Linked DNA regions of Prochlorococcus marinus CUG1416. The protein of the gene in region 1 interacts with the protein of each later gene in a pairwise test. Links are inferred from orthologs where the notes say so. Each region holds a gene or a part of one and is shown in the gene's direction. Other genes may lie near its edges.

What was found. Proteins that work in one complex are often made in the same cells at the same time.
Region 2: the proteins of rlmB (region 1) and tsaE interact in binary tests that used the Escherichia coli proteins (3 or more experiments, as listed by UniProt). The link is inferred for Prochlorococcus marinus CUG1416 from one-to-one orthologs.

What each region holds. Positions count from the first base shown.
Region 1 is NZ_JAAORM010000002.1:529,294-535,139, forward strand. Bases 1,294-4,146 are described here. They hold rlmB (23S rRNA (guanosine(2251)-2'-O)-methyltransferase RlmB), read left to right. Parts: upstream 1,294-2,141; coding sequence 2,142-3,152; downstream 3,153-4,146. Other genes in these bases: carA (glutamine-hydrolyzing carbamoyl-phosphate synthase small subunit), read left to right, coding at 1,294-1,310; HA146_RS04335 (STAS domain-containing protein), read left to right, coding at 1,380-1,742; HA146_RS04340 (ribonuclease III domain-containing protein), read left to right, coding at 1,739-2,137; HA146_RS04350 (DUF1816 domain-containing protein), read left to right, coding at 3,300-3,515; gatA (Asp-tRNA(Asn)/Glu-tRNA(Gln) amidotransferase subunit GatA), read left to right, coding at 3,547-4,146. Also shown: trpD (anthranilate phosphoribosyltransferase), read left to right, coding at 1-171; more of carA, read left to right, coding at 171-1,293; more of gatA, read left to right, coding at 4,147-4,995; HA146_RS04360 (DNA polymerase III subunit alpha), read left to right, coding at 5,080-5,846. UniProt on the Escherichia coli protein: Specifically methylates the ribose of guanosine 2251 in 23S rRNA.
Region 2 is NZ_JAAORM010000005.1:500,565-506,532, forward strand. The notes cover bases 1,626-4,600. They hold tsaE (tRNA (adenosine(37)-N6)-threonylcarbamoyltransferase complex ATPase subunit type 1 TsaE), read left to right. Parts: upstream 1,626-2,881; coding sequence 2,882-3,319; downstream 3,320-4,600. Other genes in these bases: ahcY (adenosylhomocysteinase), read right to left, coding at 1,626-2,830; HA146_RS09055 (carbohydrate kinase family protein), read right to left, coding at 3,277-4,275; HA146_RS09060 (alpha/beta fold hydrolase), read left to right, coding at 4,365-4,600. Also shown: HA146_RS09030 (rod shape-determining protein), read right to left, coding at 1-249; HA146_RS09035 (single-stranded DNA-binding protein), read left to right, coding at 382-753; HA146_RS09040 (DedA family protein), read right to left, coding at 750-1,409; more of ahcY, read right to left, coding at 1,412-1,625; more of HA146_RS09060, read left to right, coding at 4,601-5,279; HA146_RS09065 (RpoD/SigA family RNA polymerase sigma factor), read right to left, coding at 5,264-5,968. UniProt on the Escherichia coli protein: Required for the formation of a threonylcarbamoyl group on adenosine at position 37 (t(6)A37) in tRNAs that read codons beginning with adenine.

The sequences.
Region 1 (5,846 bases):
AAAGATGTTGTTGCTTTGAACACTGCCTTAGTCCTTTGGGTAGCAGGAATTGAGGAGGATTTACATGAAGGCTTTAATAAAGCTATATTTTCAATTAATCAAGGAAATCCTTGGAAAACATTTTTACTGTTGAAAAATTTTTTATCCTCAGATGAATTAATATCAAATTGATGATTAATCCCTACAAGAAAAATGCAAAATTGGTTTTAAGTAATGGTATTACATTCCCTGGATTTTCTTTTGGTGCTTTAGGTACTACTTTTGGCGAAATAGTTTTTAATACTGGAATGACTGGATATCAGGAAGTTATTACTGATCCAAGTTACTATGGACAAATATTAACATTTACTTATCCAGAAATTGGAAATACTGGTATTAATCTTGAAGATTCAGAATCAAGTATTAGTGTTAAAGGAATAATTGTAAGAAATTATTCATCAAATAATAGTAATTGGAGATCTCTAAAGAATTTTAATCAATGGTTAGTTGAAAAAAATATAATAGGTCTTTATGGAATTGATACAAGGGCTCTTGTCAAAATCTTAAGAACCTATGGCTCGATGAATGGAGTTCTTACCTCTGAAGACAAAACCGTAGATAGTTGTTTAAAGATAATTAATCAAACGCCAAAAATGGAGGGGTTGAATTTATCAAAAGTAGTTTCAACGAAGGAAAAATATTTATGGAGTAGTCCTACAGAAACAGATTTTGACCTTAGAAAGAAATACACTAAACAGTCTAATGTATTAAAAATAGTAGCAATTGATTTTGGAATTAAAAAATCTATTCTAAACAGACTTGTTTCTCATGGTTGTGAAATTTTAGTTTTACCTTCTAGCTCTTCTTTAAAAGATGTTCTATCTAATAAGCCTGATGGTATATTCTTTTCAAATGGGCCAGGCGACCCTTCTTCTGTTTCTGAAGGGATAGATTTAGCAAGATCACTTATTGAACTTGGTGAAATACCTATGTTTGGAATCTGCCTTGGCCATCAAATATTTGGATTAGCCTTAGGAGGTTCTACTTATAAACTCCCTTTTGGACATCGTGGTTTAAATCACCCTTGTGGAAAAGATCATCAAATTGAGATAACTAGTCAGAATCATGGTTTTGCAATTGATCCTAATTCTCTCTCAAAGGACATAGTCAAAATAACTCATTACAACCTTAACGATAGTACTGTTGCAGGATTGGAAGTGAATAATAAGCCAATATTTAGTGTTCAATATCATCCAGAAGCTGGGCCGGGTCCTCATGATTCAGATTATTTATTTAAGAAATTTGTTTCTCTAATGTTAGAAAGATGTTGACATATTGTTTTCTTTTGATTTGATTTGATTATTACATTTGATACATTATTTTTTTGGAGGGATTAGATCATAGAAGATTTCCAGAAGCTAACTGTTTCTTTAAGAGGAAACCTCGATGTAAAAACAAATATTATTGTTTTTACTTTTAAAGGCCAACTTGATGCATTTTCAGAAAAACAATTTAAGACTTTTGTTACTAATAATTTAAGAAATGAGTTTCCATTCATTATTGATCTTACAAAAATTGATTTTCTAGATTCTTCTGGTCTTGGGGCTCTTGTTCAGACTGCTAAAGAATGTAAAAAATTGAAGTTAGGGTTCTCAGTTGTTGGTAATTCTAGAGTTGCTCAAACTATTAAACTAGTACGTTTAGGTGATTTTCTTAACTTAAAGTTAAATCTTGAAGATGCATTAACTTATTTGAAAAATTGAATTATTGGATTCAAAACTTGGTTCCATATGGATCTCCTGATGAAATAGGTGTTATTCAACTTGCTTGGCTTGGTGATTCGGTATGGGAACTTCATCAGAGACTAAGACATGTTCATTTTCCATTGAAATCTAAAGAACTCCATTTATCAGTAGTAAACGAAGTAAAAGCAAAATCTCAATCAAAATCATTAAGTCAAATTGAACATTTATTAAATTCAAATGAAATGGATTTAATTAGACGTGCTAGAAATAAAACAAAGAGATACCCAAAGTCTTCAGACCCTACCATATACTCAAGAGCAACTGGTTTTGAAACCCTTATCGGTTGGCTATTTCTGAAAGATCCTAAAAGATTATCAACTATTTTTGAATATCTTGAAATCACAATGCATTGAATCTATGAAAAACTCCTCAAAAAGTAATTACTCTGCAAAAAATAGTAAACAATACAAAAAAGATTATGATTCTAATTTTTTCTCTAAAAATTCAAATTCTTCCAAGAAAAATAATAGATTTTCGAAAAATCCTACTAAAAACAAGGGTCTTAACAATTTAGATGAAAGTGATCAGAAGAATAGTAAATCTTCATCTTTAAAAAGAAGTAAGCCAATATATAAATCCAATATAGAAGTTTCTAGCAAAGCTACTAATACTTATCAAGATCCTACAAAGAAAAGAAATTTTGATGACTGGATATGGGGTAAACATTCTGTTTTTGAGGCCCTTATTAGTGAAAGAGCTATTAACAGGATTTGGTGTACATCAGAAATTTTTTCTTCAGAGAAATTCTATATCTTACTCAAGGAACTTAAATCAAAAGGAGTACTTATTGAAGAAGTTTCTTGGAATAGGCTTTCGCAATTAACTTTTGGTGCTTCACATCAAGGTGTCGCGTTGCAGTTGGCATGCTCTAAAACAATATCCCTAGAAAAATTAATTGATCTTTCTAAAAATTACTCTGCAAATCCAATTATCCTGGCCTTAGACGGAATAACTGATCCACATAATGTTGGTGCAATTATAAGATCTGCTGAAGCATTTGATTGCAAGGGTATCATTATTCCTCAAAGAAGATCTGCTGGATTAACTGGAACAGTAGCCAAAGTGGCTGCAGGAGCCTTGGAACACTTACCAGTAAGTAGAGTTGTTAATTTAAATAGGGCGTTAGAGGAATTAAAGAAAAATGGTTTTCTTGTTATTGGATTATCTGGAGATGGTCAATTATCGATCTCTAAGTTTCATGAAAAAACTCCCTTAGTAGTTATTGTTGGTGCAGAGGATAAAGGTATCTCTTTGCTTACTCAAAAAAAATGCGATTTCCTATTAAGTATCCCTCTTAAGGGTAAGACATCAAGTTTAAATGCCTCTGTGGCAGCGGCAATATCACTATTTCATTTGACAAGTAAATAAGTTTATTTATTTATGAAACTCCTTTTAATATGATTTGAAATATTGTTGTTTCAATATATTTATATAATTAATCAAAATTTATTGAATTTCTGCTACAAAATTGTATAGAATTTAACAAGAATTAATGGCTTAATAAGGCCAATAAAATTGATTAGAAATTTTGGAAACAAACTCGGATTAGCTTGGTGGGCTAAGATTGAAACAGATCAGCCTTCAACTACGTACTGGTATGGTCCATTTATTACAAAACGTAGTTTAAAAGAAAATTTATCTTTTTTTATTAAAGATCTTTCTGATGAAGGTTCTACAAATATTAAACATAGTTTAGTTCGTTGCAAAAAAGAAGAACCATTAACTGTTTGATAATCTTAAATTTTAAGAAAAAAGTTTTGAAATGAATTTTGATTCTTTAAGAAAGCAAATTAATAGTAAAAATGCTTCTGTTAAGGAATTAGTAAATGATTTTTTATCAAAAATCGATTCTAATGATCCTAAAATTAATTCATATATTTGTACGACTAAAGATAAGGCAATAGAGCAAGCTGAAAATATAGATAAATTAATTCAGAAGGAAGAAATACTTCCTCCTCTTGCGGGTATGCCAATAGCAATTAAAGACAATATTTGCACTAAGGGTGTTGTAACCACTTGTGCAAGTAAAATGCTTAAAAGCTTTGTAGCACCATACGAATCAACAGCTTCTAGTAAATTATGGTCTTCAGGTGGTATTTGTTTAGGTAAAACAAATTTGGATGAATTTGCAATGGGTAGTTCAACAGAAACCTCTGTCTTTGGGGTTACTTCAAATCCTTGGGATATTAATAGAGTTCCAGGTGGAAGTTCCGGAGGCAGTGCTGCTTCAGTTGCGGCTGGATTATGTGCGGCTGCTATAGGCTCTGATACTGGAGGATCCATAAGACAACCCGCTTCTTTTTGTGGAGTGGTAGGGCTTAAGCCTACTTATGGCAGAGTAAGTAGATGGGGACTGGTAGCTTTTGCTAGTTCTCTTGATCAAATTGGCCCAATAACAAATACTGTTTCAGATGCCGCTGAAATACTTTATTCAATATCTGGTAAAGACCCCCTAGATTCAACATGTCTTGATAAACCAGTGCCAAATTATTTAAGTGATTTAAATAAATCTATAAAGGGTTTAAAAATTGGAATCATAAAAGAATGCTTTGAACATCCGGGCCTTAATCCAGAAGTTAAAGAATCCGTTCTTTCTGGAGTTGAGAAATTTAAAACTTTAGGAGCTGAAATTATTGAAGTTGATTGCCCAAGGTTTAACGATGGTATCGCCACATATTATGTAATTGCTCCATCTGAAGCATCTGCAAATTTAGCTAGATACGATGGAGTTAAATATGGTTATAGGTCGAATGAAGGGTCTAATCTTTTAGATATGACTTCAAAAAGTAGAGCTGAAGGATTTGGAGATGAAGTACAAAGAAGAATTTTGATAGGAACTTATGCTTTGTCAGCTGGATATAGTGATGCATATTACAAGAAAGCACAAAAAATTAGAACTTTGATAAGAAAAGATTTTGATAATGCTTTTAAGAAAGTAGATATCTTATTGACTCCGACTTGTCCAACTACTGCTTTTTTGAAGGGTGATTTTGCCAATGACCCACTTTCTATGTATTTGTCTGATCTCTTAACTGTTCCAGCTAATTTAGCCGGACTACCAGCTATCAGTATTCCATGTGGTTTTGATACCAAAGGATTGCCTATAGGACTTCAACTTATAGGTAATGTATTGGAAGAGAATAAAATATTGAATGCAGCAAATATCTTTGAAATTGATGCTCAGGTAATTCAGGCTAGGCCCTTATTCTAAATTTGTATTAATAATTAATTTGTAATTAAGATCTATAGACCTTTTAGAAATTTTCTCTATCTTATATATATAAATAGATAGAGTATGGGTTTCGTTCCACTTCATAATCATAGTGATTACAGTCTGCTTGATGGAGCAAGTCAAATTTCTAAAATAGTAGAAAGAGCTTCTGATCTGGGAATGGATTCTATTGCTCTGACCGATCATGGAGTTATGTATGGAGTTCTTGATTTGGTCAAGAAGTGTAAAGAGAAAGGTATAAAACCAATTATCGGTAATGAAATGTATGTGATTAATGGTTCTATTGATGACCCTCAACCTAAAAAAGAAAAAAGATATCATTTGGTGGTGTTAGCAAAAAATCATACTGGCTACAAGAATCTCGTAAAGTTAACAACCATTAGTCACTTAAATGGGATGAGAGGTCGAGGTATTTTTTCTAGACCATGTATTGATAAATTTCTTTTAAGTAAATATAGCGATGGTCTTATAGTTTCTACAGCTTGTCTTGGAGGAGAGATACCTCAGGCCATCTTGAAAGGAAGATTAGATGTGGCGGAGGACATAGCTCTTTGGTATAAAAAATTATTTGCAGATGATTTTTATCTAGAAATACAAGATCATGGCTCTATTGAGGATAGAATTGTTAACGTTGAATTATTAAATATTGGGAAGAAGCATCAAATAAAAGTCATCGCTACCAACGATGCTCACTATATATCGAATATGGATGTTGAAGCACATGATGCTTTGCTTTGTGTATTAACTGGAAAACTAATAAGCGATGAGAAAAGATTAAGATATACCGGTACAGAATATATTAAAAGTGAAAGTGAAATGCTTGAACTTTT
Region 2 (5,968 bases), on another replicon or contig:
CTCTGCCGCATCAAAATCTGCGATAACCCCATCTCTTAGTGGTCTTACAGCTCTTATATTGCCAGGTGTTCTTCCAAGCATTAACTTTGCTTCTTTACCAACAGCCAATGGAACACCTTCCTCTAAATCTATTGCTACCACTGAAGGCTCTTGTAAAACAACTCCCTTCCCTGATACATGTATAAGAGTATTGGCAGTTCCCAAATCTATGCCAATATCTCTAGAAAATTTAAATCTGTTAAAAATCACAATAAGAATTCTTTTTTTAAATAATATATCTATTTTTTGCTAAGCTCTCAAAATTCTCTCGTTTAGTTATGAATAGCACGCAAAACTTTGAGCAGAAACTAAAAAAATGAGTAGTATTAAAAAAAAATAATTATGGAAATTAACACTATCAACCTTGTTGGCAGAGCTGGTAGAGAACCAGATGTAAGATATTTCGAATCTGGTAGTATCGTAGCTAATTTCACTCTTGCAGTGAACAGAAGAAGCAGAGATGAAGAGCCAGACTGGTTTAATTTAGAAATATGGGGTAAACAAGCCCAAGTAGCAGCAGACTACGTTAAAAAAGGATCTTTAATTGGAGTTACAGGAAGCTTTAAAATTGATAGTTGGAAAGATAAAAATACTGGTGAAGACAGATACAAACCAGTTATTAGAGTTGATAGATTAAACTTGCTAAGCTCTCGAAAAGAGTCTGAAAATAACCAATACTCTAACAACAGTAATTCTAGTGAAATACCTTTTTAGGCTTTAATTTTTTTAATAAATCTAATAAGTATTTTTATTAAAAAATATAAAAAAATTAAAATTAAAATTGGCTTCACAACATATTTGATTTGATCTAAATAAGTTTCAATGATTGGATAATTTTCACCAAATAAATAACCTGCATAAGTAAGAAGTGCTACCCATATCAGGCTCCCAAATGTAGTCCAAATCAAAAATTTTCTTAATGGCATAAGTTCTATGCCAGCGGGAACTGAAATCAAAGTTCTTATACCTGGTACTAATCTGCCCCAAAAAACTAAAGAAACCCCGTATTTATCAAACCACCTTTTACTTTTACTTAAATCATTAGAAGAAATACCCAAATATTTTCCTTTTTTATCTAGAAAATTTGAAAGTCTTTTTTCATTTACTAATCTACCTAAATAGTACCAAGGCAATGATCCTAAAATAGTTCCAAGCAATCCCCAAAAAACTAAAATATAGAAATTTAATTTTTGTTGATAAACGAAAAAACCTCCTAATGGCATTATTATTTCCGAAGGAATTGGAGGTATTATGTTTTCTAAAAACATAGCCAAACAAATAGTGAGGTATGCAATTATTGAATTCTTTTCAACAGCCAAACTAATATAGTCGGGGATTGAAGTAAGAAAATTTACAAAAATTAAACTCAAACTTAGTATCTATAGAGTTCTGGTTTATAAGGTCCTTCAACAGAGACATTAATGTAGTCAGCCTGTTCTTTAGTTAATTGTGTTAATTTTGCACCAATTTTATCAAGATGTAATCTAGCTACCATTTCATCTAAATGTTTTGGTAAAACATAAACCTCCTTAGCATATTTTTCTGACTTATTGAAAAGTTCAATTTGAGCTAGTACTTGATTAGTAAAAGAATTACTCATAACAAAACTTGGATGTCCAGTGGCACAACCTAAGTTAACTAATCTACCTTCGGCTAAAAGGATTATTTTATTGCCACTCGGCAAAGTTATGTGATCAACCTGCGGCTTAATATTGTCCCATGGATAATCTTTCAAGGAAGCCACATCAATTTCATTATCGAAATGGCCGATATTACAAACTATGGCCTCATCTTTCATCTTAACGAGATTTTCGTTTGTAATTACCTGATAGTTCCCAGTTGCCGTAACAAATATATCTATATCTTCCACAACATCGTCTAACGTAACAACGCTAAAACCTTCCATTGCCGCTTGAAGAGCACAAATTGGATCAACTTCAGCAACTTTTACAATTGCACCAAGACCTCTTAATGACTGTGCTGAACCTTTACCTACATCTCCAAAACCCATCACTAAAGCGACCTTCCCAGCAATCATCACATCAGTGGCACGCTTTATGCTGTCAACTAGAGATTCTCGGCACCCATATAAATTATCAAATTTGCTCTTAGTTACTGAATCATTAACGTTGATAGCAGGGAAAGGTAAAGCATTTTGCTTTTGCAGTTGATAAAGTCTTGCAACTCCAGTTGTAGTTTCTTCAGTGACACCAATAATGTTACTTTTAATTCTAGAATAGAAGTAACTATCATTTGACAACTTAGACTTAATAGAATTGAATAAAGCAATTTCTTCTTCATTACCGGGATTATCTAAGACAGATAAATCTTTTTCCGCTTTACTACCGAGTATCAATAAACCAGTTGCATCTCCCCCATCATCAAGAATCATATTTGGAGAGTCTGAACCCCAATCAAGAATATAGTGGGTATATTGCCAATATTCATCAAGAGTCTCACCTTTTTTTGCATATACAGCAATTCCTTTATCTGCGATAGCTGCAGCCGCATGATCTTGAGTTGAAAAAATATTGCATGAAGCCCATTTCACTTCTGCACCAAGTTCAACAAGAGTTTCTATTAAGACTGCCGTCTGAATAGTCATATGTAAACTTCCAGCTATTTTTGCACCTTTGAGTGGCTTTTCAGATTGATATTTATCTCTAAGTGCCATTAATCCAGGCATTTCTGTTTCGGCAATTTTAATTTCTTTACGACCAAAATCTGATAAAGAGATATCGGCAATTACATAACTTGGTATTGAGTTTTTAACTGAATTTGAGATAACCATTTCTAGTAAATACTTTTTCTATTAAACTATAAATGATTTTTGAGTAATTTTGTGTTTGTTGAGAATTTAAAAGAGACTTTAAATTTAGGAAAAAAACTCTCACACAAATTAAATCCCCAATCAATTGTTTTATTACAGGGTCCAATAGGTGCTGGGAAAACTTCATTTGTGCAAGGGATTGCTCAAGGCTTAACAATCTCTGAAGACATTACAAGCCCTACATTTGCTTTATCACATCACTATAACTCCGGAAAAATTCCACTAATTCACCTTGATTTATACAGATTAGAAAATGTTTCTTCAGCAAAAGAAGTTTTTTTTTCAGAAGAAGAAGAGGCAATACAAAGACAAGCTATTTTAGTTATTGAATGGCCAGAATTAATAGAACCAGTTATTGATAATTTCTGGAAAATAGAAATTAGTTACGCAAAAAATTATGGAAGAAACTACGAAATACGAGATCCCAAAAATTTATTAACCTTCTCATAATATGGCTGTTGCTCGATAGCACCTTCACCAAGACAAGTTAATAATCCACAAACACCTGCGAACTTAATGCAATCTTCTATCTCTAGTTCATTTGAAGGATAGCCAGAAGCAATAAATTGTGAAATTAAGCCAGCTAAAAAAGCATCGCCTGCGCCAGTTGTATCAACAATTTTTTTTGAAGTAGGAGTTTCAGTAATTCCCTGCAATCCATTGATATACCATGCAACGGGATTTTTTCCATCAGTTATTATTACATCTGGTCTATTAGACAATTGTTGAGATATTATCAAGGGATTTTCATCCTCAAAAAACAAAGTTGCTTCTTCTTTAGCAAGTTTTAAGACATTTGCATGATTTAAAAATTTCTTGATTAAATTAACTCTCTCGGCTTTACTAATTTCTGATGAAAAACTTGAGTGATCCCAAAAGACCTCTCTCCAATTCAAATCAATAACTATTTTGACTTCAAATTTTTTAGCCTGTTCAAGAAGAAAAAAAATAGTCTCTGCTGATATTGGAGATGATAATAAGATCGTTCCCATAACTAAATATTTTGTTTCTAGAAAAGATTTCTCCAAATTTAAAATTTCTTTTTCTATGAATTTCTTACTAAGAACTTCGTCTGCAAAGCGTGAATGAGAACTTTCCTCAAAGCCTGAAAAAAAACGATCTCCAAATTGATCTCTATCTACATTAACCACGCGAGTAGATGAATCATTATCTAATTGCAAAAAATCTAAATTAACCTCCAATTCATTAAATTGCGTGATAAATTTTTTTCCATAATCATCACTACCCAAACTTCCTATAAATGTTGAATCTATTTTTAATTTTCTTAATGCACAAGCAACATTAGCCGGCGCACCTCCCAAAAAATCTGTAAATCCTTGATTTGACTTATTTCTGATTCTGTCTATTAAAGCCTCTCCAATACATATCACCTTTTTCTTTTTCATAAAATGAACGCTTTTTCATAGTTAAGAATAATTTATTAAAAACGAATAATTTTTTTTTGAATTAAAGTTTAATCAAAAGCATATTCATAGTGTCCTTAAATAAATCTGAAACTTGGAAGTGGAAAAATTGGGAAATTTCTTGGTCTTTATCAAAAGAATCTACTTCTGAAAAAAATATTAAAATTTTATTAGTTCATGGATTTGGGGCATCAAAAAACCATTGGAGACATAATCAAGATTTTCTCGGTAAATTTTCTAACTGCTACGCAATTGACTTATTAGGATTTGGAAAAAGCAGTCAGCCTAATGCTTTATTAAATTACGAACCTGACAAAGAAAACTCAATTAAATATTCATTTAACTTATGGGGTAATCAAATATCAACATTTTGTGAAGAGGTAATAAAATCTCCTGTTTACTTGGTAGGGAACTCAATTGGTGGTGTTATTGCATTAAAAGCTGCTGAAATCCTCAAAGATAATTGCAAAGGTGTCATTTTGATTGATTGTGCACAAAGAACTATGGATGATAAACGTTTAAAAAAAAGTGATATCTTAATGAATCTACTGAGACCCGTCCTTAAAACGATAGTCAGACAAAGAATAATCAGCAATACACTTTTCACAAGAGCTGCTAATCCAAAAGTTATAAAGAAAATACTTGAACAAGCTTACCCCTCAGGAAAAAATATCGATGAGGAATTAATTGAAATACTATATCAACCCTCTAAAAGGACAAACTCTAAAGAAGCATTTCGTGGTTTTATTAACTTATTTGACGACTATCTTGCTACAGACCTTTTCGACAAAGTTGGTACTCCAATCCAATTAATTTGGGGAGAAAAAGATCCTTGGGAATCATTAAGTGAAGCAAAAGAGTGGAAGAAAAAGTTCAGTAATATTAAAAGATTAGATATTATTAAAGGTGCTGGCCATTGTCCTCATGATGAAGAACCTGAAGAAACAAATACATTAATATGTGAATTTCTTCAGGAAACAAAATAAGCTTCTACATTTTCACTAAGTCTTCTCAAACCTCTTAATCCATCTCGTTCTAAATTTCTTACTCGATCTCTACTGATCCCAAGTACCCTCCCTATTCCTGTAAGAGACATTGGCTCATCACCATCCATCCCGTATCTCATTCTTAAAACTCTACATTGCAAATCTGGTAATTGATGCAAAAGAGAATGAAGATCGCCTCTCATACAATCCATCTCTATTTGTTCGTCTGGCAAATCCTCACCGCCTGCTAATAAATCTAGTAATACAGTATCTTCACCATCACCAACTTTTGTTTCAAGACTAACTGGTTGCCCAGCTTTGCACATTAAATCTTTAACATCTTCTTCAGGAAGCTCTACGTATTTTGCAAGTTCACTTACTGTTGGAGTTCTAGACATTTCTTGACTCAACTCTCTTTGACCTTTTTTAAGCTTATTCAACATTTCAGTTATGTGAATTGGTAGCCTGATTGCCCTACTTTTTTCAGCAATTGCTCTAGTAATACCCTGTCTAATCCACCAGTATGCATATGTTGAAAACTTGTAGCCTCTAGCTGGATCAAATTTTTCAACTCCTCTTACCAAACCTATTGTTCCCTCCTGTATTAAATCTAATAATTCCATATTTCTTTTAGTATATTTTTTTGCAACACTTACTACCAACCTTAAATTAGCTGCAACCATTCTTTC